DNA from 2 places in the Saccharococcus thermophilus genome. Region 2 is predicted to be linked to the other one. Evidence: riboswitches for the same ligand, from Rfam matches in the RefSeq annotation. Region 2 holds a riboswitch; the other holds the start of a gene.

Region 1 (11,933 bases), 1.4 Mb from region 2:
TCTTCCCTATATATCATCAAAATGTCACACCTTTCCAAAAATTGATATACTATTGACCCCTCAAAAAAGAAAAAGTATCATTCGAAGTGGTATAAATAAGAAAGGAGGAAGACACTATGAGCGAGCGCGATTATTACTTTGACAACGCAAAATGCGTATTAATGCTCCTCGTCGTGTTTGGCCACTTTCTCCGCCCGTATATTGATAATGTGCTATGGGTACATAGTTTATATATCTGGATCTTCTTTTTTCACATGCCGGCGTTTATCTTGATTTCCGGCTATTTTGCGAAAAAAATCCGCGAGCAAGGATATTTCAAAAAAATTACAAAAAAGCTACTTGTCCCATATTTGATTTTTCAGCTGCTTTACTCTGTTTATTATTTTTTTATATAAAGAAGATTCGCTTGAGTTTAATTTATTGACCCCTCACTGGAGTTTATGGTTTTTAATCAGCCTGTTCAGCTGGAACATATTATTATTCGTGTTCTCTAAAATACCAAAGTCGATATCGCTGTCACTCGCCCTTCTTTTAGGGGTCGGAGCCGGGATGCTTGATGCGGAAAAATGGCTGAGCCTATCGCGTACATTTACGTTTTTCCCATTCTTTTTGCTGGGATTTTTCCTCGAAAAAAGCGAGATCAAGCGCTTATTTACATGGCGAATCCGCTTATTTTCCATTGTTGCGCTCATCGCGATGTTTGTTTTGATTCATTTTGGTTTTCCAGATTTGCCGCAGGAATGGCTGTACGGCTCTAAATCGTACGATGCGCTTGGCGTTCCGGAAGAAGACGGTGTTGTCGGACGTCTAACAATTTATGGGGCAAGCACACTGATGATGATCAGTTTTCTCGCCCTGGTCCCAAACCAGCGTTATTCGTTTTCCGTATTCGGGACAAGAACGTTTTATATTTATGTTTTGCACGGGTTTATTTTAAAATATTTGCATGAAACAAAGTTTCCGGATTTTATCATGAACATTCACGGCTACCCGCTGCTGTTAGGATTGTCGGTTCTCATTATTCTCTTTCTTGGAAGCAAGCCGATCGTACAAATTATGCGCCCGCTTTTAGAGCTGCGTTTGCCGAAAAGAAAACAAGCGGTTTCTTAGTCAAGCAAAAAAGGTGCCCATACTTTTAGGCACCTTTTTTGCTGGATTGCACCGCCCGAACCAGCTGTCTGGCAGCCGTCTCCGGAGACGAAGCAGAAGCGATGGCGCTGATCACAGAAACACCATCCGCCCCTGCCGCGATAACCTCGCCGGCATTGTCCGCCGTAACGCCCCCAATGGCGACCAGCGGAATGGCGATGCCATGGCGGCGCAGCAAACGGATAATCTCCGGACCTTGCGCTTTTTTCGCATCTTCTTTCGATTTTGTTGGATAAATTGGTCCGACTCCGATATAATCGGCACCGGCGTCCATCGCCGCTCGCGCTTCTTCCAAATTATGTGCCGACACGCCAAGAATTTTGTCGCCAATTTTGGCGCGGACGATGCGCGCGTCTTCGTCCTCCTGCCCAATATGCACTCCATCGGCGTCGAGCGCAAGGGCTAGTTCGACATCGTCATTCACGATAAACGGAATGCCATGCTCCCGGCAAATGTGCTGCAATTGCTTGGCGAGCTCATATTTTTGTTCGCCAACGAGCGCGCCGCTTCCTTTTTCGCGGAACTGAAACAGCGTAATGCCGCCGGCAATCGCTTCCGCTAATACTTCTGCCGGAGGTTTTGCACAGTTTACGCTTCCCATAATAAAATATACTTTCAATTGTTCTCTCATTGTATCACTTGCTATTCGCGTCATTTTCCACTCACCTACCGCGCCGCCTTTTCCCGGTACGCCCAATGGTTCGTCGGACCGTGACCATGACCGATGCCTAGCGTATGCTCAATGGCCGCTTGGATAAACGATTTCGCTGTCTGTACTGCTTCTTGAACCGTTTTTCCTTTTGCGAGCTCGGCCGTGATCGCCGCGGCAAACGTGCAGCCCGTTCCGTGCGTATGTTTTGTATCGATGCGCTTGCTTGTGAAATAGAAAAATTCACTGCCGTCATATAATACATCGACCGTTTCTTCCCCATCATCGTCGTGACCGCCTTTAATCACGACATGCTTCACTCCTAGTTCATGCAGACGTTTCGCCGCTTCTTTGCGATCTTCCATCGTTCGAATCGTAAGGCCGGTTAATGCTTCCGCTTCTGGAATGTTTGGGGTAACGACCATCGCAAGCGGCAGCAAATACGTCTTCAGCGCATTTACCGCCTCTTCTTGAAGCAGTGGTGCACCGCCTTTTGCGATCATGACCGGGTCGACAACGAGACAAGTCCAGCCAAACTGTTTCACTTTCGCGGCGACCGCTTCAATAATTTCGGCGCTAAACAGCATTCCCGTTTTTACCGCATCTGCTCCTAAATCCGTCGCGACCGATTCGATTTGCTTTGCGACCGCTTCCGGCGACAATGGGTACACCCCTTGCACCCCAAGTGTATTTTGCGCCGTCACCGCGGTGAGGGCGGACATGCCAAATACGCCTAATTCTTGAAATGTTTTTAAATCGGCCTGGATTCCGGCGCCGCCGCCGCTGTCAGAACCGGCAATCGTTAACGCTTTATATACCATTGTTTTCTCTCCCTTCATTCTCCTTGTTCAATGCGGCCGTATTGGTGGATCTCATCCGCTCCTACGCGGGAAAGCGCGTCTAAAAAGGCGATTTGAAAGCTGCCAGGTCCTTGTTCTCCTGCTTTTTTCGCAGCCATTTCTGCGGCAACTCCATAGCTGACAAGCGCCGCCGCTGCCGCTTTTAACACATCCCGCTCTACAGCCGCAAAAGCGCCAATGACAGAGGTCAATAAGCAGCCCGTACCGGTTACTTTCGTTAATATCGGATGTCCGTTACGGATGATATACGTTGTATTTCCATCGGTTACAACATCCTCTTTTCCTGTAATGGCAACTACTGTTTTCAGCCGCTTCGCCGCATTTTTCGCCAACGATACGACATCTCCGCTCCCTTCTCCCGCATCGACGCCTTTAATGGCCCACGCTTCGCCGATTGTATTCGCAATTTCCGCCGCATTGCCGCGAATGACAGACACTTGGACCGCGCCCGCAATGTTTCGCGCCGTCTCCGTGCGATACGGCGTCGCCCCGGCGCCAACCGGATCGAAAATAACCGGAACGCCAGCTTCGTTTGCCTCTTTTCCGGCAATGATCATCGCTTCCACTTCTGTTGGATTTAATGTTCCGATATTTAAGACGAGCGCCCCTGCAATTTTTGCCATATCGGCCACTTCTTCTTTCGCATAGGCCATCACCGGTGAAGCACCTAACGCAAGCAAGCCGTTGGCCGTAAAATTCGTGACAACGACATTGGTGATGTTATGTACAAGCGGATTGGCTTGTCTCACCTTTTGCAATACGCTCGCCACTTCTTGATTATTGACCATTCCCATCCTCTCCTTTTGGCAAAATAAAAAACACTTTGCGCGCAAGCAAAGTGTTTTTCAGCCCCATATTCTCACTTTCCCTGCGCTGGCATTACCCAAACAGGTTCAAACGGTCAACGGCGGAATATAGCCGTACTCTCAGCCTGCTTCCGCAAGCTCCCGTATTGTTATATCGTTGTTCACCAAAAAGTCTACTCTTTCCGCTTCCGTATTGCAAGAAAAAAATTACGAACGATGTTGCGGCAATTCCGCCATCACTGTCTTTTCGTGCAACGCAGGAGAGGAATGCCGCGATTGCGGCAGCGGCAGATTAAATAAATCTAAATCGATGATATAGCGGGGCCGCCGTTTCGTTTCTTTATAAATCTTTCCAATATATTCGCCAATTAAGCCAAGCGCGATCAGCTGCAGGCCGCCGAGCAGCCAAATCGAGGTAATGAGCGACGTCCATCCCGTTTGCGTATAGCCGGTAAATTTTAATACAAGAAAATAGATGCCAAATAATACGCTGACGAAAAAAGATACAAAACCGAGAAGCGAAATCATGCGGATCGGCGTGATGCTGAACGACGTAATTCCATCAAGGGCAAAGGCAATCATTTTCTTCAGCGGATACTTTGTCGTTCCGGCCAGCCGTTCTTTTCGATCATAGTATACCGTTGTCGAACGAAAACCAAGCAAAGGAACGATGCCGCGCAAAAACAGGTTCACTTCTTCAAACCGCTCGAGCGCTTCGACCACGCGCCGGCTCATTAAACGGTAATCAGCGTGATTATAGACGAGATCGACCCCCATCGCTTTCATTAATTTGTAAAAGCCTTGCGCCGTATGGCGTTTAAAAAACGTATCGGCATCGCGCCGCTTGCGCACCCCATACACAATTTCATAGCCTTCTTGGAATTTTTGGACGAAATCGCGAATGACCGCAATATCATCCTGCAAATCGGCATCAATCGAAACGATGCAGTCCGAACGCGTTTTCGCGGCAAACATTCCGGCCAGCAGCGCATTTTGATGGCCGGCATTGTGCGCCAGTTTCAGCCCCTTTACTTCCAGATAGCGCAAACTTGCCTTGTAAATAATGTCCCATGTCGCATCACGGCTCCCATCATCGACAAAAAGAAGCGTGCTGTCAGCGGAAATCAGCTTTTCCGCAACAAGCGCCTCCCGCAGCGCGCGGAGCTGGCGGATCGTTTCCGGCAATGCTTCCTCTTCGTTATAACACGGCACGACAATCGTAAGCGTTGGTTCGTTCAATGTTATCCCTCCTTACGGTATCACCTTGTACAAATAAATTGTCCATGCCGATTCTTTTGAATGAAACACTTTTTCAAGCGTCAGCTGATTTTGTTTTGCGTTTTCAATCGGCAACGCTGAGAAAATATAGCGGCCGCCCATTTGATAGAATACAGCGGCATTGAGCTCTAAATGTTTAATCGTTCGCTTGGAATCCTTTTTAAACATATAATGTTTGCCCAGCTCATCGACAAAAATATAGCAGCGTCCGCCCCATTCATCGAAGTATTCGCGCAGCTTTTTGTTTTTCGCGAGTTCGTTGGCAATGATTTGACGGAACTTATGTTTATAGGAGAGCGGATAAAAATTGTTATACGTATCGAGCGTGTAAAACCCGTTATATTGCGCAATCGCCGGATGAATGCCAATGCTGGCGACGCGGTATGTATGAACAGGCCGTCCAATATACTCTTTCATTTCTTGAAACTGCTTTTCCGCATAAAACTCGCGAAACGACGGCTTATGGCGATAGACAATTTCTTCATTAAATGCAGTGAGCACCACTAACTGAGCAGCGATAGCGGCGAAACATAGCTTTTTCCACGCTTGTCCTTGCTGCCATAAAATTTTGAGCGAAATAGCAAACAACACGTAAATGACCATCGGCCGCAAAAAATGATAGCGGGCAAAATTGAATTTATCCAACAAATCAAACCGTTCCGTCAGCGGGGCCCAACCTTTATAAAACCAAAACGCATACCATGTGGACAGCGCGAAATTGAGCGCGTGCAAAAAGATAAACAGTTTTTCCTGCCGCCATATTTTCTTCTTCCAGACGATATATAATGCGGCTAGCGTTATTGGCAAAATGACAAGCCCGTGCACCGTCATTACATGCGTATGGCCGAGAATATAGTTTTTGAAAATTAAGCGGATCACCCGCCAGAGCGGCAAACGGGCGTGAAAATATTCATCGCGGCTCGTCGGTTCATCGGAAAATAACAGCGAATGAACAAGGCGGTAATCCACCGCCAAATAAAGAATCGTCATATAGACAATCGCCAAGAAAAACCGCCTGTTCCATCCCTTTCCGCGGATAACGTCGGCAAGCCACCATATTCCCATCGCGCTTAAGAAAAAGAAAAAGCCAAGCACAAAGCTCGAATAAAACGGCAATAGCGTAAGCACCATATAGTTCACCCACGATCGTTCGCCGTTGCGGATATTAAGCAGCGCCCAAAGCGCGAGCGGCATGCCAAGCGTACTCAACATCCCCGACGGCCAAAACGGCGTCAGGGCAAACGAAAGCGCCGCCCCGATGCGAATCCACGTCCACTTTTCATCGCGAAGCACATGCTTTTTCAGCAGCAAATACATGCCGATAAACGCAAAGACACGGGTGATCGCCTGGCTTAAGCCATAGGCATAAATCGGGGGAAACAGCGCATGAAGCCATACGATCCCGCTAAACTCCGTACCGAACGCGTTGCGCGGCAGCCCGTTAATGACTTGCGGGATGACCGCGTTTACTGAACCAAACAACTCTCCGCTTCTAATGACGACTTTATACCAAGCGATATTCGAATCTAAATTATCGTGAACCCGCATATGCGCATCCTCGCCAAGCAGAAAATACGGCGATACAAACAAGGCGATCGCGAGGAACGAGAAGAACAGGAGTCTCTTTTCTATTGTCGGCACCACTTCCCCTCCTTTTTAAAATGTCTTCCTTTATTTTCTATCGAAAAAGGAAAAATATGCATCTTTTCTATATAGAAAAAGGCCGCTCCAAAAAGCAGCTTTAGCTTTTTGGAAACGGCCTTGTGTTGTTGCTGATTATGCAAACAATTTAGCAGGGTTTTTGACAAACATTTGCTCTAATTGTTCTTCCGTTACCCCCTCTTTCATCAGCGTCGGAATGATCGTTTCGAATAAATGCCCGACATGCCAATTGCTCATCAGTGCAGCAAACGGCTCTGGCAGCTGCGGCGGACGGCCGAGCCAAATATTGACGGTGTCATGGGCAAGCATGATTTTATCGGCAAAGCCTTCGCGAAGCAGCACGAGCAGCGTGCGGATCCGCTCTTCATCCGTCGGCGCGCCGACCATGCCTTGGATGCCGAAGCGGTCAAAAGCAATGTACACCCCATATTGCAGCGTCTTTTTATGGTATTCCGGATCGGTGTTGCCGCACATATGGCCGATGACGATTTTTTGCGGATCGGCGCCATGCTCAAACAAGTATGCCGCCTGTTCCGGCCCCATCGTTCCTTCCTGCGTATGGGTGATAATCACGATTCCTGTTTCTTTTTGCGCGCGGGCTGCGGCACGGAAGAACATTTTTTCGTATTCGGTGATCCGGTTTTTGCTTGATGCCAGTTTGATGACGCCCGGTTTTATGCCGGTATCGGCGATGCCGTTTGTAATTTCCGCCATAAACATGTCATATATTTCTTCTTCCGCCGTGCCGAGCAGCTGGCGAAACTTAAAATACGGCGTTGCCCCTTCACCTTCGTAATAATAACCGGTCGCGCAAATGATGTTTAGCCCGGTTGCCTCGGAAATGCGGCGGAGCAGCTCCGGATTGCGGCCGCAGTCATTCGGCGTCGGATCGACAACGGTTTGGATGCCATGGTCCATCATTTTTCGCGCGACGGCAATTCCCGCCTCGAGAGCTTCCTCAAAGCGGAGCGGCCCGAGCGTCACATCGCCTTGAAACCCAGGATACCCAAAGACAAAATGCTCATGGATCAGCGTTTTGCCAAGTTCGCTCGCCGGCACCGGACCGCAGACGGTTTCCACCATTCCCTTTGTCATGCTCTCGCCCCTTTTTCTAATTTTTGATACTCTTCCTCTTGCAATTTCCGCCATAGCAATTTTCCGCTCGATGTCATCGGCAAAGACGAGCGAAACTCGACAAGGCGCGGATATTTATAAGCGGCCATCTGTGTTTTCGCCCATTCAATAATTTCTTCTTCTGTGATTTTGCCGACGTATTCTTCCTGGAGCACGATAAACGCCTTTACCGTCTCGCCGCGGCGCGGATCAGGAACGCCGACAACGCACGCTTGCTGGACGGCCGGGTGTTTATACAGAAGCGATTCGACTTCCGTCGGCCATACTTTATACCCGGACGCGTTGATCATTCGTTTAACGCGGTCAACGATGAAGAAATATCCTTCCTCATCCATCCGGCCGATATCGCCGGTGCGGAAAAATCGCTTTCCGTCAAGTTCAATAAACGCTTCTTCCGTTTCTTTTTCGCGGCGGTAATAGCCTTTAAACACTTGCGGGCCGTGCACGACGATTTCGCCGACTTCCCCGACGCCAAGCTCTTTTCCGGTTGCCGGGTCAATGATGCGGGCGTCCACGTCAAACGATGGAATGCCTAAGCATTGCAATTTCGGACGATCCGGCGGGTTAAAATGCGTCTGCGAAATCGTTTCGGAAAGCCCGTATCCTTCCATATATTTCACTCCTGTCAGCTTAAACAATTTTTCTCCAACCGCTTCCGGAAGCGGCGCTCCCCCGCCGGCGATGCTAACAAGAGAAGAAATATCATATTTTGATAATGATGGATTGGCTAAAAAGTCAATGAGCATCGTGCTTATATTTACCCAATGCGTGCAGCGATGCATTTCAATCAAACACGCGGCGCTGTCGCGATTCCAGCGCGTCATCATCACCATGGCCGATCCGGCAAAAATCGGAAGATGCATGCTATGGACCATTCCCGTCACATGAAAGAGCGGCAAGGTAACGAGGCAAACAGAATCGCTTGTTACGTTCGCCCAATGATAGGCGCCGACAATGTTGGCGTTGACCGTCCGGTGTGAATGAACGCATCCTTTTGGCACTCCCGTTGTTCCCGATGTATACGGAAGCACGGCAATATCATCGACATGTCCCTGATATGGGTTCGGCGGAAGATTTGCTTCTAAACAATCGTTCCAGTAGTAAACATGTTCATGGTCATACGTTTGCCGCGGCAATGCGACTTCATCCGGAAGCGCAATCGGCGAAAATTCGGAAATATAATCCGAATAAGCGGCGACGATAATATGCTCGAGCGGCGTTGCAGATAAAAGCGGCGCCGCTTTGGCGAACAGCTCCTGCCCGACAATGCCGACTTTCGTTTCGCAATCTTTGACGTAAAACGAAAGCTCTTCCGTCGTGTTCATCGGGTTAATCGGAACGACAATCGCTTCGGCGCGCAAAATCGCGTAGTAGGAAACGATAAACTGCGGGGAATTCTGCATGTATAAAAGCACTCGGTCTCCTGGCTGAACGGAAAGCTTTTGCTGCAGGTAGCCGGCAAGCGCGTTGACTTGCTCCCATAATTGCTTATAAGAATAAGAGGCGCCGTAATAATGGATGGCGGTTTTTTGAGGGTAGCGCTTCGCTGTCGTTTCTAAATGATCGACGATCGTTGTTTCCGGCACGGTCAGCGTTTTGCTCAACCGTTTCGGCCAATACGGAAAGTGACGTGTGTTCATCGAATCCCCTCTCCCCTATAAAATGTTAATAGAAAGCGGTTACAATTTCGTTCGTTAGTAAAAAACATATGCGCTCGCCTTTTTAATCTACTGCTCCTATCATTTTCACCACGTGTTAACTAACTGGTTAGTATGTTGTGTGTGCATTTTTTTATCATGATACCGTATCTTTTTGAGAATATCAATAATATTTTGAATATTCCTTTTATACAAACAAAAAACTTGATAAAATGAAGAGGATTGAAATCTCTTTTAGGAGGATACCAGATGACATTACGATACGGGATTGATGCTCCGTTTTGGGTAGGGACTTTGATTACTGTCGGTTTCGTTTTTTCACTTATAAGCCTCATGGGATTGCCGCATAGCATAGGCGGTCTTTTCTTTGGTTTATTCCTATTATGTATGGGACTATGGATGTTTTTCTACTCTACCGTCATCAAAATCAAGCATCGCTATGTCATTTTGCAGCTTGCGGAAGTTCGAGCGGGGGAAGAAGTGCTCGATGTCGGCACAGGCCGGGGGCTTCTCGCCATTGCGGCGGCTAAGCTAGGATGCAATGTCACCGCGATTGACCATTGGTCACAGTGGGATATAAGCGGCAACGGAAGGGAAGCGTTTTTCAAAAACATCGAAATCGAAAATGCTCCCCCGATTGAGCTGATTGACGGAGATGCCCGCGAATTGCCATTTGCGGATGAGCGTTTTGACGCGGTGGTTTCCAACTTTGTCATTCATAACATTAAAGGCGCTAAGGGCAGAGAACAAGCAGTAAGGGAGATGTGGCGCGTTTTGCGACCAAATGGGAGGCTAGTGATTTCTGATATGCAGCGGGTATCGGAATACATCGAGATACTGACTCCTCTGGCCAGCCGCATCGAAACAAAGAAAGTGTTTTACACCTTTCCGTTTTCACAAATCGTGGTGGCCTATAAAAAATAACACAACTAAAAAAGGATAAAATCGATTTCCCGCCGCCCGTTCCCCATAAAAGCCTATTCACTAACCGCGATGCCAAAATAAAAGGACGGTGCAATGCCGGCGTTATAGGAAGCGGCGCAACACTGGAACGCATTCCGACATCGAGGCGACGATGACATCGGCGTCGCCTTGCTTAGCCAATCTATACGCATCGATAAAAATGGTGCGGCAGCCAAGCCGGCTTGCCGGGAGGATGTCATTTTCCAAATTGTCGCCAATGCTGATCATCTCTTCATACTGGATATGATAGCGATCTCGAATCGTTTGCAGATGGCTTGCCGTTTTGATCGGTTTGCCTGCTTGAAAAATTTTATGATGAAAAACATCAGCCAGCTTTAGTTTGTGCAAAATAGCCTCGCTGTCCGGCTTCGGGCTGTTCGTCATTAAAATGAGCACTTTACGGTTTTTCAGCTGCTCTAGCGTCTCGGCCAGCCCGGGAACTCCGTTCATCGCAAAATCCGGCCCCATCATCCACTTTCTCGTTTCCAAAAACGCCGCATATGTATCTTCATTCGTTAAACCATAATGACGGCCGATCGAGCTTGGCACCCACCATAAGTCGCCGATGCTAAATAAGCGGTCAAGATCGATTTTCACCTGCCCGGGGTAGATCGTTTTTGCTTCGGCAACTGCCAGCTTTTCGCCGTTCCAGCGGTACGCTTCGCTCACGAATCCGTTTTGCAAAAACAAAATAAGATCTTCGCCGGCATCATACACACTGCCGATGCGAAGCGGATGGCGGCCGGAAAGAACCGCGCGGTAATCTTCCCAAAAGCGGGGTCGATCTTCTTCACGCAGCCGCTTAGCGACCTGCGCGGCGTAATATTCAAAATGATGGGTTTCTTCATACAATGTGCCGTCTAAATCAAAGACAATCGCTTTTACGTTTCCGTTGTTCATGCTGCTTCCCCCTTCTTGATCGCTGCGGCCGCTCGATATGTTTGTTTTCCGGCCGCAAGCGTTTAGTAACTCAGTTGGAAGCACGCCGGTCAGGTGCCGGTTGCCTGGATGTCACACTTTTTTATATTATTATAAGACAGCATCACAAAAATACAAATGATGGAAATCATGAACTAGCAAACAAGCGCTGGCCAATCGAACGCGGCCAATTCGTGAAACTGCTTGATCACTACATCCGCTGCCGCCAACTCTTCACCCGCGGCAAAACCAAATTGGCAGCCAATGGCGACTAGCCCGTTTTCTTTTGCCGCCTCGATATCGGAACGTCGATCCCCTACCATCACCGCTTTTTCAATCCCGTAATCATTCAACAGCTGTTTGACTAATGCGGATTTCGACGTCAGGGAAAACCGATCGAGGCTGTAAAAATCGATAAAATAGCGCTCGAGCAAAAAGGCGGTCCGAATCGCGGCGAGATAGCGCTGACGCCCGTTGCTTGCGACAAAAAGCGGAATTCCTTGATCGGCAAGGGCCGCAAGCGTCGTGTGCACGTCTGGATATAACCGCCCGTTTCCTTGCCTGATTTCATCAATGATATCATCCAAAAACCATGCGGCTGCTCGGTCGCGCACCCCTTCACTCTCTTCCGGCATCAATTGGCGCCATACTTCTGGAATCGGAACGCCAAGAATCCGCAAATATTTCTCGACTGGCGTGTCCCCTTGCCACAGCCCTTCACGGCGCAGACGGCCAAACGTCTTATGCAGGGCAGGAACAAGAACGGTTTCCGTTTGAAACAGCGTGCCGTCCATATCGAAAATGACGGCAAATGGAATTTCGTTCATGTTGTTTCCTCCTTTTGAAACAGCAGCAA
Region 2 (11,933 bases):
GCCGAGAGCCAGCGCAGCCGATCATCCTTCTGCCGCCAAAATTCGTAATGGCGGCGAAGCGCGGCGGCTTCTTCTTCGGTCACCGCCACTTTCAGCATCCCTTTTTCGACAAGCCCAATATCGATGCCAGTCAGTTCTTTTAATTCTTCGGCAAGCGCCGGAACGAGCGCCCGGCTTTTTAGCGCGAGCGGAATTAGCGGGCTCTCTTCGGAAAATTCCGACTGTGCTCCAAGCATTCCCGCCGCTGCGCTGGACGCCTGGCTTGCTATCCTCTCTTTTTCGAGCACGCCGACACGAAATCGGCGTTTTGCCAGTTGAAACGCAATCGATGCGCCGATAATTCCGCCGCCAACCACTAATACATCGTAATCATGACGTTCTATCAACATTCCTCTCCCCCATTCATTGGCCATGTTTGTTTGACTATATGAGCGAGCTTCTTTGCTTCCGCAACAGGATCTCGCGCCAAAAACACCGCCGACATCACCGCGATCCCATCGGCACCCGCCTGCAGCACTTGCGCCGCATTCCCCGCATGAATGCCGCCGATCGCAATGACGGGAATGTTTACACTGGCAACGATAGCTTGCAGCGAGTCGACCCCGCGCGGCGCCATCCCTGATTTGCTCGTGGTCAGAAAAATATGGCCATAGATGCAAAAATCCGCGCCGCTTTTCGCTGCTTCCTTGGCCTCGTCAAGCGAATGGACCGAGCAGCCGACAGCCAGTCGAGGAAAATGGCGCTTTACTTGGCTGACGGATAAGCTGTGGTACGCAAGCTGCACCCCTTTTACCCCATACACGACCGCCACATCGACGCGGTCATTGATGATGATTTTCTGCGGCGGCACTCCATTGCCGATGAGAGCGGCAACAAACGCAGAAACCTCGCGCGCCGTTTTCCTTTTTTCCCGCACATGAATCGCATCGACATACGGATGAACGTGGGCGCAAATGGATGCAAACTGTTCGACAGGCTGTTTTCCCGTCGAAATGAGATGAAGTTGTTTGGTCATTGTCATCCCTTGCTTTCTAGCGTACATCGGTAACTGGAATATATGGGTAATGCACGCCGGTGTAATAAGCCGCTGCCGCTACCAAGGCGAATAGAGCGACAAGCGCGATATCATACTTGCTAAAACCGATTTCATAGTAAAACGTCCGCTTTGTACTGCTAGAAAAACGCTTCGCTTCCATCGCGACCGCGATGCGCTGAGCGCGGCGGATGCTTTGCGACAGGAGCGGAATGGCATAGCGCTTTATTTTTTCCATCCATCCGTGGCTCGCCGTTCCCCGCACTTTTAACGCATTATGCACGGTCTGAAACTCCTCGAGCATAATCGGAAGCAAGCGCACGGCCGCCAAAAAGCTATAGGCGTATTTCGGCTTTAATTTTAGCTGCTGCATCAGCGAATAAAACAAACGGACCGGCCTCGTCGTTAAGGAAAATAAAAGGCCAAGGAGAGCGAAGGAAAGCGCGCGGAAGCCTAGATGCACGCCACGCAAAAAGCTTTCTTCCGTCACATGGATCAGTCCCCAACGAAACCATGTTTTCGTTCCTTCGCCAAACATCATCATGGAAGAAGCGGTCGAAACAAAGATCAGAAAAAACGGCAAAAACAATAGCAGCAAAAACTTCCATGGGTAGCCGGTATACAGCATAAACAGCAATAAAAGCGCAAGCGAAAAATTAATTAGCACGTTTGGATTATGAACGAACAATACGGCAATAAAAAGAAACACGAGCACGATCAATTTTAAAGTTGGGTTCGTATGATGCAGCCATGTTTCCCGATAAACAATATTCCACTTCATCAGCTGTTCCCCCTACACGAGCAGCGCGGCCGTTGTCGATGAATGCGACGGAATCCATTCCTCTTTTACCAGTCGTCCGTCTTCAATCACCCATCTTCTTGTGGCAAAATGCTTCACAATGTTTTCGTCATGGGTGACCATAATGATGGTTGTCCCTTGTCTGCGATACGACTCTAGCAATTCGAGAAGCGCAAACGTATTTTTCGCATCCTGTCCAAACGTCGGTTCATCAAGAAGAAAAATTTGCTGTCCGCTTACAATCGAAGCAGCGACGCTTAAACGGCGTTTTTGTCCCATGGAAAGCTGGTATGGATGCTGGTCTTGCTGCTCATAAAGATGAAATTGCCGCAGCAGCCCTTCCACCGTTTCGGCAATCTCTTCCTCTTTCCGTTTTTCCAAACGAAGCGAATAAGCAAGCTCTTCGCGTACGGAATTAGTGACAAACTGAAATTCCGGATTTTGAAAGACAAAGGCAAGCAAACGGTGCAGCTGTTTAAGCTGCTTGCTGTCTTTGCCATACAGCTCATACGTTCCATCGGTGCGAATCAATTTCATGAGTGCATGCAAGAGCGTGCTTTTTCCGGCGCCATTTTTGCCCGTGACAGCAATCCATTCCCCTGCATGCACGGTCGCTTCTTCCACACGGATTTTCACCTCATTGGAGCGATAACCTTGAAATTGGCGGAGATATATCCTTTTCTCCCCGCTGCTTTCCGTTTTCCGGCGCTGCCGCTTTACCATATATTCCTCCCATACGCCCGGATACCAAATTCCTTGAGAAGCGATGATGTCTTTATAGTTGGCAAACACTGTTTGTGCCTTGTCATCGGCGATAATTTCTCCGTCATCGTTAAATAAAACGATGCGGTCCACAAAATCGATCACATGATCGATTTTGTGCTCAACAATAATGACCGTTTTCTCTTTAGCGATTCGTTTCACCGTCTGCCAAATCTCTTTTGTTCCTTCCTCATCGATCATCGCCGTCGGCTCATCCAAAAACAGCACATCCGGCTCCAATGCCAATACGGACGCCAGCGCCAGCCGTTGTTTCATCCCACCTGATAGCGTGTGAATATCGGTATGTGGCTCAATAAACAGCCCGACTTTTTCTAACAGCGTTTGGATTCGATGGTGCATCTCGCTTCGCGGCACGCCGATGTTTTCAAGAGCAAAAGCAATTTCCTCATCCGCAAACGGCATGCAAAACTGCGCATCCGGATCCTGAAACACATATCCCCAGTTTGCTGGAAGCTGCAGGCGCTCCGCTTTCATCGGCACGTCGATCGAATGCGGAATCAATCCAGACAACACTTGCAATAACGTCGATTTGCCGCATCCGGAAGGACCAAGCAGTAATACCTTTTCTCCCTCGTAAATGGTAAGTGACAAATCTTTAAATAACAGCGTATCTTTGCCTGGAAATTTTAAGCGGAGCCGCTCTACAGCAACGATCGGTTTCATCGCTTCACCGCCACCTTTTTCAGCGATCGAGCGCATCATAATCATCTTTCGAAGCCGGGCGCAACATTTGCGTGACCCCCGTTTTTTCTAACGCTTTTACTAGCGAAACGGCGAAAAATCCGGAAATCACCACCGCGCCGACAAAGCGGGCAATCAAGAATAGCGCCATATTCCAAGGTGCCAACGCCCCAATGTATCCTTTGTAAAAATCCATCACTAGCGAGCCGATGGTCGCGCCAATCGCTCCAAGCGACACCACCAATACGTCAAATCTTTTATAGCGAAATGCCGCAAACACCACTTCCGCCAACAGTCCTTGAATTACTCCGTAAATAAGCACTTCAAGCCCCCATTCCGATCCCATGATCAATTCACCGGAAGAAGCGGCAATTTCCGCTAAAAGCGCAACGCCTGGCTTGCGAATGAGCAAATAAGCCACTGACGCGGCGATAAACCACATGCCATAAATCAATTGATCAAGATGAAAACCAAACACTTTCACAAAGTCATACAGCGGTCCCCAAACTTTATAAATGATGCCGAATACCACCGCAATCACAATCGTTGTTAAAATATCAGCGAGTTTCAATCCTTTAGTTGTTGTGGACATACGCTTGAATCTCCTTTCTTGCCGATGGCCATGTTTCTAAACGATAAGCCATTTCCCAAAATTCGTACTCATACTCACTGCTGATAAGAAAATGCTGCTCCATCCGTTTGCGATCCGCTTCCGTGACCGCTTCGGCGATCGCATCCAAACGGGCGATTTGCTCTTCTACTAAACTGCGAAACCAATCCGAACTATACGTACCAATCCATTTTTGATAAATCGGCTCAGCTGGCTTGCAATCTTTTAATCTTTCGCCAATCTCATAATAAAGCCAGTAGCACGGCAAAATCGCGGCAATGACATCGCCTAAATGCCCTTCATACGCCGCTCGATACATATGGGACGTGTAGGCGTAGGCGGTCGGCGCCGGGATAAAGGCCGCTTTTTCTTCTTCGGTAATGCCGAGCAGTTCGGCAAATGTCTCATGCAGCGACAATTCCGCTTCGCATGTGCTTTGCGCATGATGCGCCAGCCTTGCAGTTGTCGCTAGATCCGTAGACTTCGCTGCCCCAATCGCTTGCACTCTCGCAAAATGGCGCAAATAATAAGCATCTTGCATCACATAATAGCGGAAACGGGTTAAATCCAGCGTCCCTTCTCCCAATTCCTTTACAAACGGGTGATGAAAACTTGCCTGCCAGATCGGGTCCGCCTTTTTCCTCACTTCTTTTGTAAATGACATCCTCTTCTCCCCCTCTTTTCCAAAAAAAATAAACGCCACTTCCTTTACAAGAGCGTAAAGAAAGTGGCGTTGCATACGAGCCGGCAAAACTACAGCAAAATATCGATCCGCGACTGCGCTGCTCCACTTCCCTACGCTGGTATTACCCAGATCAGGTCCTAAGGGTCTCAAAGGCACACTTTGATCTCAGCCTTTCTAAAGGCCCCCCTAGTGGATGCGTCCGTTATGAAATTTTCTTGTTTGAGTTTATCATATCACGAGGAAAAGCATTGTCAACCCTTTTTTCCTATCCCCCAATCATTGCCGTATTCGATATCTCCAAAAATAATCTTGCCAAATGCCGGCAAACGTTGTCTTCATTGCGTCTTTGCCCACAATTCGGTATCATTAAAAACGCAAATGACTACATCATATTGGAGTGGAGAATGTGGCAAAAGTATTTTTAAAGCGAAACCGGAAAAAACGGCTTGAGCAAGGGCATCCATGGATTTTTCAAAGCGAAGTCGATCATATTGAAGGTGATTTTGAACCGGGAGATTTCGTCGATGTATACAATCATCAACACTACTTTTTAGCCAAAGGCTATATTAACCCGAAATCGCAAATGATTGTGCGCGTGTTGACACAAAATCCCGAGGATGAGTTAAATGAGCAATTTTTTATTGAGCGCATCCGTCAAGCATGGGCATATCGCGAACGAATGATTCCTGGCGTCCGCTCATGCCGCGCTATTTACGGAGAAGCAGACTTTTTGCCGGGGTTGATCGTCGACAAGTACGAAGACGTGCTTGTTGTGCAAATTCTTTCCCTCGGCATGGAAAAACGCAAAGACTGGATTTTGCGCGGCTTACTGGAAGTGTTTCAGCCGCGGGCTATTTATTTGCGCAATGACGTGTACGTCCGCGAACTCGAGGGACTCAAGCAGGAAAAAGGCTTTTGGTACGGTGAAGCGGAAACGGAAGTGCTGATTGAAGAGAACGGCGTCAAATATATCGTCGATATTGAAAATGGGCAAAAAACAGGATTTTTCTTCGACCAAAGACAAAATCGCGCGGCAATTAAACCGCTCATTGACAGCAACACGACGGTGCTCGACTGCTTTACCCATATCGGTTCGTTTATGCTGAACGCCTGCTTATACGGAGCAAAACACGTCACCGCGGTCGATATTTCCGAACACGCGATTGAAACAGCGAAACGCAACGCGGCCTTAAACGGCTTTACGAACGTCGAATTTGTTGTCGCTAACGCCTTTGACTATTTGCGTGAAGCGGTTCGCGACGGAAAACAATGGGATGTGGTCATCATCGATCCGCCGGCGTTCGCCAAATCGGCGCACGCGGTCCCGAAGGCGCTGCGCGGCTACAAAGACATTAACTTAAACGGTTTAAAACTTGTCAAAGACGGCGGCTTTTTCGTTACATCGAGCTGCTCGTATCACGTCCGCCCTCATATGTTCGAAGAGATGGTCGCCGAAGCGGCGTTTGACGCGAAGAAAATTTTACGGCAAGTATACTGGAACGGCGCCGGCTACGACCATCCGAAGCTGCTCGCCGCCGATGAGGGCGACTATTTAAAATTTGCGATTTATGAAGTGCATTCGCGCAGATAAGAAAAAACGCTTAGGGAAAATCACCTAAGCGTTTTTTCTTGATCAACGCTGTCCGTACACAGCCGTTTTCTCCTTTTTCAAAACAAATAAATAAAAAAGGAGGGACATAAAAACCGACAGCGCCGCGGTGAGATAAATGCTGCGATATCCGAGCAAATGGCCGATTTGGCCGAATACCATCGCACCGACTCCCACTCCTAAATCAAAAAAGGAGAAGAAAGTCGCATTGGCCATTCCTTTGCGGTGTTTCGGCGCCCGTTCTACCGACCACGCCTGCAGCGCCGGCTGCACCGTGCCGAAACCAAAGCCGTAAAACACGGCCGCGGCAAACAAAATCCATTTGTTTGGCAACCAGGCAAGCAGCAGCATCGCCAGCAAAATAAGCGCTGCCCCCGGAATAAACACCGCTTTATGCCCTTTTCGGTCATAGAGCTGCCCGGCGAACGTTCTTGTCACCATTAAGGCAAGTGCATAGAGCAAGAAGTACAGCGAGATTCCGGAAATGCCTTTCTGCGCTGTATATAACGGCAAAAAGGAAGCGATTCCCCCAAATGTAACGGTAAGAAAGAACAACAAAATCGATGGTATTAGAGCGCTTTTTTCATAAATATCCCATTTATTATGGGCCTGAATTTGCGGTTGCGTGATTTTTTTATATGTAATATTCGCCGCAAACAATAACGAAGCTATTCCTAAAGCAGCGCAAATCAAGAACAGCTTGCTAAAAGACAACACGCCGGCAAGCAATAATCCTAACGACGGTCCAAACGCCAGCGCTAAATTTCCTGACAATCCGTAATATCCCATTCCTTCACCTCTGCGGCTGGCCGGAATAATATCGGTCGCAATCGTACCCGCGGCCGTCGTAGAAAACCCCCAGCCGATCCCTTGAATGACCCGCATCATAAACAACAATAAAATGCTCGTAATAAAGCTATAGGAACCTACGGAAATGACGAAAATCGCGAGCCCTAGCAAAAAGACAAAACGCCGCCCCCGCGTTTCCAACGCATGGCCGGCAAACGGGCGCATGATCAGGGCGGAAAAAGTGAAAATCCCGACCACTAAACCGATCAGCTGGTCATTGCCGCCAAGATGCTCGACAAACAGCGGAATGGTCGGCAATGTCATTTGAAAGCCAAGAAACACAAAAAAGTTGGCTAAGCAAATGAGGACAAAATCTCTCGTCCAAATTTTTTCCTTAGCCGCATCTATTGTTTGACTTTGTGGTTCACCCACTGTAAACTCCCTCCAATCGTGTATTTCACACCGAACACTCAATACAGTTTAGTGTAACATAAATAGATAAAATTTTTTATGCGAAAAGCTTATCGGAAATCTATAAGATATGTTCACCTTATTTTTTCATTGCTATTTCATTAAGCCATTTTCCCTCAATATATACTATATGTGCGAGGCAGCTCAGCGATTTTCAGTATAAGTTTTTCTCCTTATATTAAGATAAAAAAGCTGCCTGCCCAGACAGCTTTTAGTTCCATCCTTTGCGTTGTCGCAACGAGACAATTTGCGCCGTATGATGTTTGCCATGCCATGCGTGCATGGCGATTAACACATATAAAGGGACATTCTCTTTCGTACCTTCATGATAAAAATTCCGTTGAAAATCATCGTCACTCAGTGACTCTAGTAGATACGCCCACCGCTCATGAAGGCCTTCGAGCAATTGCAACGATGGCTCGACATGTAGTGAACGGGCTTCTAGCGTCTTTGCCCAATCATTTTCCTCAAACGGTTTAATCGAAGGAACATCCTCCGTCAGTGTCCATTTTGTGCGCAAAAACGCATTCATGCTCGCATCGGCGATATGATGCACAACTTGAGCAACCGTCCACCCGCCATCGCGATACGGCGTGTTCAGCTGTTCTTCGTTCAGTCCGCTGATGGCCTCCCGCAATGCGCTAGGTACTTGGCGAATATCATTAATCCATTGTTTCACATCTTCTTTTCGAAATGTGGTCGGAGCTTCAAATCTGCCAATTGGGTAGCGAATGTCATCCATAATTTCTCCTCCTTTTCTTGCACATATTCTATATCCATCCAAAAAATCCTGCTTAATATAGACAACACATTATTACTAGCTCACTTGTGCCAGAATAATCGTCGCAGGCATAGCTATCACAAAAATTCAAAACCTAAAAATTTGACAAGCCCAGCCTAAGCATGATACATTCGATTTTGAAAAATTAAATATTTAGAAAATAAATAAAATTATCAAAAATAATAAAAACCCATGAGGGGGAGATGGTAAGATATGATAAGGCAAGAAATTAAAAATGCTCTCAAGGATACTCTTGACCAAGTTTTGGATAATGCTGTAAGAAGGGCTGGAGGCGTACCCGGAGTGGTCGCAATGATAACAGACCGAGAGGGCAACATCTATGAGGGCGCAGCTGGAGTACGCGAGTTCGGAAAGGAAACGCCGATGACCACCGACACAGTGTTTGCCCTTTTCTCGACCACTAAGGCCATCACCGGCACGGCATTGATGCAATTGGTCGAGGAAGGAAAAGTAAATCTCGACGATCCGGTCAAAAAGTATGTGCCTGAGATTGCCGAGATTAAGGTTCTCGAAGGGTTTGACGCTAACGGGCAACCGAAACTAAGAGAACCCAGAACCGACATCACGATCAACATGCTGATGCTCCACACCGCTGGCTTCGGTTACGAGTTCTTCAGTCATGAGGATCGAAGATATCGTGAGGCAAAGGGAATACCTTCCATCCTCACTAGTACCTTTGACTCGATTAAGAGTGTGCTGCTATTCGAGCCAGGCGAACGCTGGAACTATGGTGTCAACATCGACTGGGTTGGCAAAGTTGTCGAAGCCGTACGCGGTAAGCGACTGGGCGAAGTGATGGCTGAGCATATTTTTGCCCCCTTAGGCATGACCGACATAGGATTCACGCTGACGCCGTCGATGGCAGAACGTCGTGCAACCATCCACAGCCGATCCCAGGATGGCAATATCACGCCACTACCTGATCTCATCCTGCCACAATCTCCTGAAATGGACATGGGAGGACATGGTTTGTATGCCAGCATTGGTGAATACATGAAGTTTATCCGGATGATCCTGAATGACGGTGCGGGCGTACTCAAACCGGAAACGGTCGCGCAAATGTCTCAGAACGGACTTGGCGCATTGAAAAGCGGCGGTTGGATCTCGTCCGATCCATCACTAGCTAATGACGGTGAGTTCTACCCTGGCGTGCAAAAGTCATGGGCTTATACATTCCAGGTAAACGAGGATCCTATCCCTACAGGTCGTCCAGCAGGCCAATTAATGTGGGCAGGACTGGCCAACCTGTTCTACTGGATCGACCGCGAGAACGGCATTGGCGGATTTTGGGCTTCTCAAATTTTCCCATACCAAGATGTTGCTTCGTACTTGGGCTTCATCGAGTTCGAGTCAGCGGTCTACAGTACGCTGAAGCGGTTAGGTCAAATTGCTACTTGATTTGAAGCTGAAATAGCTGTTCTCTAATGGATTTGCCGCCTCCGCCTTAATTCTCTGTCTCTCTCCAGTTACCAAACTAAAAGATATGACAGGCGCCAGTGCTGTCTACGCAAAAGCAAAATAAAGCTGCCGCAATGAACGGCAGCTTTTATCTATTTCAGCAAATATACACGCGCTTCATAAGGCTTTAGCTTAAAGCGGGTGGCGTTTTTATGCGGCTTTACGTCATAGTTTTGCAACACTAAGTTTTCGGTGCTTAAGTGGATGCCGTCATAACGGTACAGCGCTGGTTGGTCGCTCAGATTAACAATAATGACTGCTTTTTCGCCTCCGAGCGTTCTTGTGTACGCATAAATTGTCGGATGCTTTTCTAAAAGTAAATCGTACGTTCCATAAACGAACACTTCGTTCGTTTTGCGAAGCTGAATCATTTTTTTGTAAAACGAAAGCACGGAGTTCGGGTCACGCAATTGTGCCTCAACATTAATAGTCTTATAGTTTTCGTTTACTTTCATCCATGGCGTTCCCATCGTAAACCCAGCGTTTGGCGCGTCGGACCATTGCATTGGCGTGCGCGAATTGTCGCGCCCCGTTTTCCAAATCACTTCCATAATTTCTTCGTGGGAGCGGCCCTTTTCCCGTTCGATTTGATACATTCTTTTAATGGCGACATCATTGTAGTCTTCAATATTCGGAAATTGGACGTTCGTCATGCCGATTTCCTGGCCTTGATAAATAAAAGGCGTTCCTTGCATCAAAAAGTAGAGTGCGCCGAGCGCCTTGGCGCTTTCGACCAAGTATTCCCTGTCATTTCCCCATGTCGAAACGGAGCGGGGTTGATCATGGTTTTCCAAAAACAGCGCGTTCCAGCCGCAATTTTCGAGTCCCTTTTGCCATTTCGTAAGCGTGCGCTTTAATTGGCGCACATCTACGCCGCCATTCGTTCCTTTGTGCCATAACCCTAAATGTTCAAATTGGAAAATCATATGGAAAATGCCGTCTTCTTCGCCGACCCATTGTTCGGCATCGTCGACAGTCACGCCGTTCGCTTCCCCGACCGTCATAATATCATAACGCGCAAACGTTTGCATTTTCAACTCTCTTAAATAATCCATAATCCCCTCTTGGTTCATATGGCCAGCAAAAGACGGAACATAATCCAACCCTTTCGGATTCGGCAAATCCGGCAATCCCGGTTTTTTCTTAATGTGGGAAATCGCGTCAACGCGGAAGCCGTCAATGCCTTTATCGAGCCACCAGTTAATCATTTGATAAAGCGCTTTGCGCACTTCTTCATTTTCCCAGTTCAAATCCGGCTGCTTTACATCAAAGATATGCAAATAATATTGGCCGGTTTTCGCATCGTACTCCCAGGCGGAGCCGCCAAAAATACTTTCCCAGTTGTTCGGCTCTCGGCCGTTTTTTCCATCGCGCCAAAAATACCAATCCCGCTTCGGGTTGTCCCGTGATGAACGCGATTCGATAAACCATGGATGTTCATCGCTTGTATGGTTAATGACTAAATCTAAAATTACCTTCATGCCGCGCCGGTGAACTTCCTCAAGCAATAAATCAAAGTCTTCCATTGTCCCGAACTCTTCCATAATCGCATAGTAATCGCTGATATCATATCCATTATCGGCGTTTGGCGACTTGTAAATCGGGCATATCCATATAATATCGATTCCAAGGTCTTTTAAATAATCAAGCTTCTCGATTATACCGCGGAGATCGCCGATTCCGTCCCCGTTTGCATCCATGAAGCTCCTTGGGTAGATTTGATACGCCACTCCTTCTTTCCACCAAGCTTTCTTCAAGGCTGCATCCCCCTCTTTTTGTGCATACGTTTTTAGTACTAACTGTACACTACATGATAGCGATATACAATCTTTTTTGCAAAAAAGAAGGCAGCCTTCTTTTCGACACATATCGGAAGGCTGCGCTTTTTCCATTTCTTACTTTGTTTTGGAGAGATTCGCCTCATAAATTTTTAGATTATGGTATACCACTTTTAACAGCGGTGTTTCGGTTTCGTATTGTTTCGCCAACGAAAGCAAGTAACCTTGCAAATGGTCGGCTTCAATCAACTGCCCTTTTTCCATATCGCGCTGCATCGATGACTTCATTGTCGCTTCTATTCCGTTTAATTGCACCAGTTGTTTTTCTCCGATATTATCGGCAATTGGTGCTCCATGCGCCCGCATCACGGCTGCAATCTCTTTTAGCAATCCGAAAATAATTTCTTGCCCGTACTTTCCAGAACGAATTGGGCC

Evidence for each region. Region 2 has a riboswitch for thiamine pyrophosphate ahead of tenA (thiaminase II). Riboswitches for the same ligand answer to the same signal wherever they lie in the genome.
Region 1: it holds a riboswitch for thiamine pyrophosphate, as region 2 does, so the genes downstream of both, thiM (hydroxyethylthiazole kinase) here and tenA (thiaminase II) in region 2, are expected to answer to the same signal.

Annotation. Positions count from the first base shown of each region.
Region 1 is NZ_JAASRS010000001.1:1,410,638-1,422,570, forward strand. It holds gene BDD39_RS07290 (hypothetical protein) at 1-17, opposite strand, end outside; partial or broken gene BDD39_RS07295 (acyltransferase family protein) at 117-1,110, shown strand; gene thiE (thiamine phosphate synthase) at 1,136-1,804, opposite strand; gene thiD (bifunctional hydroxymethylpyrimidine kinase/phosphomethylpyrimidine kinase) at 1,816-2,619, opposite strand; gene thiM (hydroxyethylthiazole kinase) at 2,634-3,446, opposite strand; TPP riboswitch at 3,506-3,619, opposite strand; gene BDD39_RS07315 (glycosyltransferase family 2 protein) at 3,672-4,703, opposite strand; gene BDD39_RS07320 (DUF6044 family protein) at 4,716-6,383, opposite strand; gene BDD39_RS07325 (phosphotriesterase family protein) at 6,519-7,499, opposite strand; gene BDD39_RS07330 (long-chain fatty acid--CoA ligase) at 7,496-9,178, opposite strand; gene BDD39_RS07335 (class I SAM-dependent methyltransferase) at 9,446-10,120, shown strand; gene BDD39_RS07340 (HAD family hydrolase) at 10,223-11,059, opposite strand; gene BDD39_RS07345 (HAD-IA family hydrolase) at 11,233-11,904, opposite strand; gene BDD39_RS07350 (GNAT family N-acetyltransferase) at 11,901-11,933, opposite strand, start outside.
Region 2 is NZ_JAASRS010000001.1:2,762,937-2,774,869, forward strand. It holds gene thiO (glycine oxidase ThiO) at 1-389, opposite strand, end outside; gene tenI (thiazole tautomerase TenI) at 383-1,015, opposite strand; gene BDD39_RS14320 (energy-coupling factor transporter transmembrane component T family protein) at 1,032-1,814, opposite strand; gene BDD39_RS14325 (ATP-binding cassette domain-containing protein) at 1,827-2,870, opposite strand; partial or broken gene BDD39_RS16800 (ABC transporter ATP-binding protein) at 2,856-3,203, opposite strand; gene BDD39_RS14330 (ECF transporter S component) at 3,298-3,888, opposite strand; gene tenA (thiaminase II) at 3,872-4,570, opposite strand; TPP riboswitch at 4,682-4,789, opposite strand; gene BDD39_RS14340 (methyltransferase domain-containing protein) at 4,998-6,182, shown strand; gene BDD39_RS14345 (MFS transporter) at 6,225-7,421, opposite strand; gene BDD39_RS14350 (YfiT family bacillithiol transferase) at 7,672-8,202, opposite strand; gene acmB (methyl acetate hydrolase AcmB) at 8,455-9,660, shown strand; gene BDD39_RS14360 (glycoside hydrolase family 13 protein) at 9,813-11,477, opposite strand; gene panE (2-dehydropantoate 2-reductase) at 11,616-11,933, opposite strand, start outside.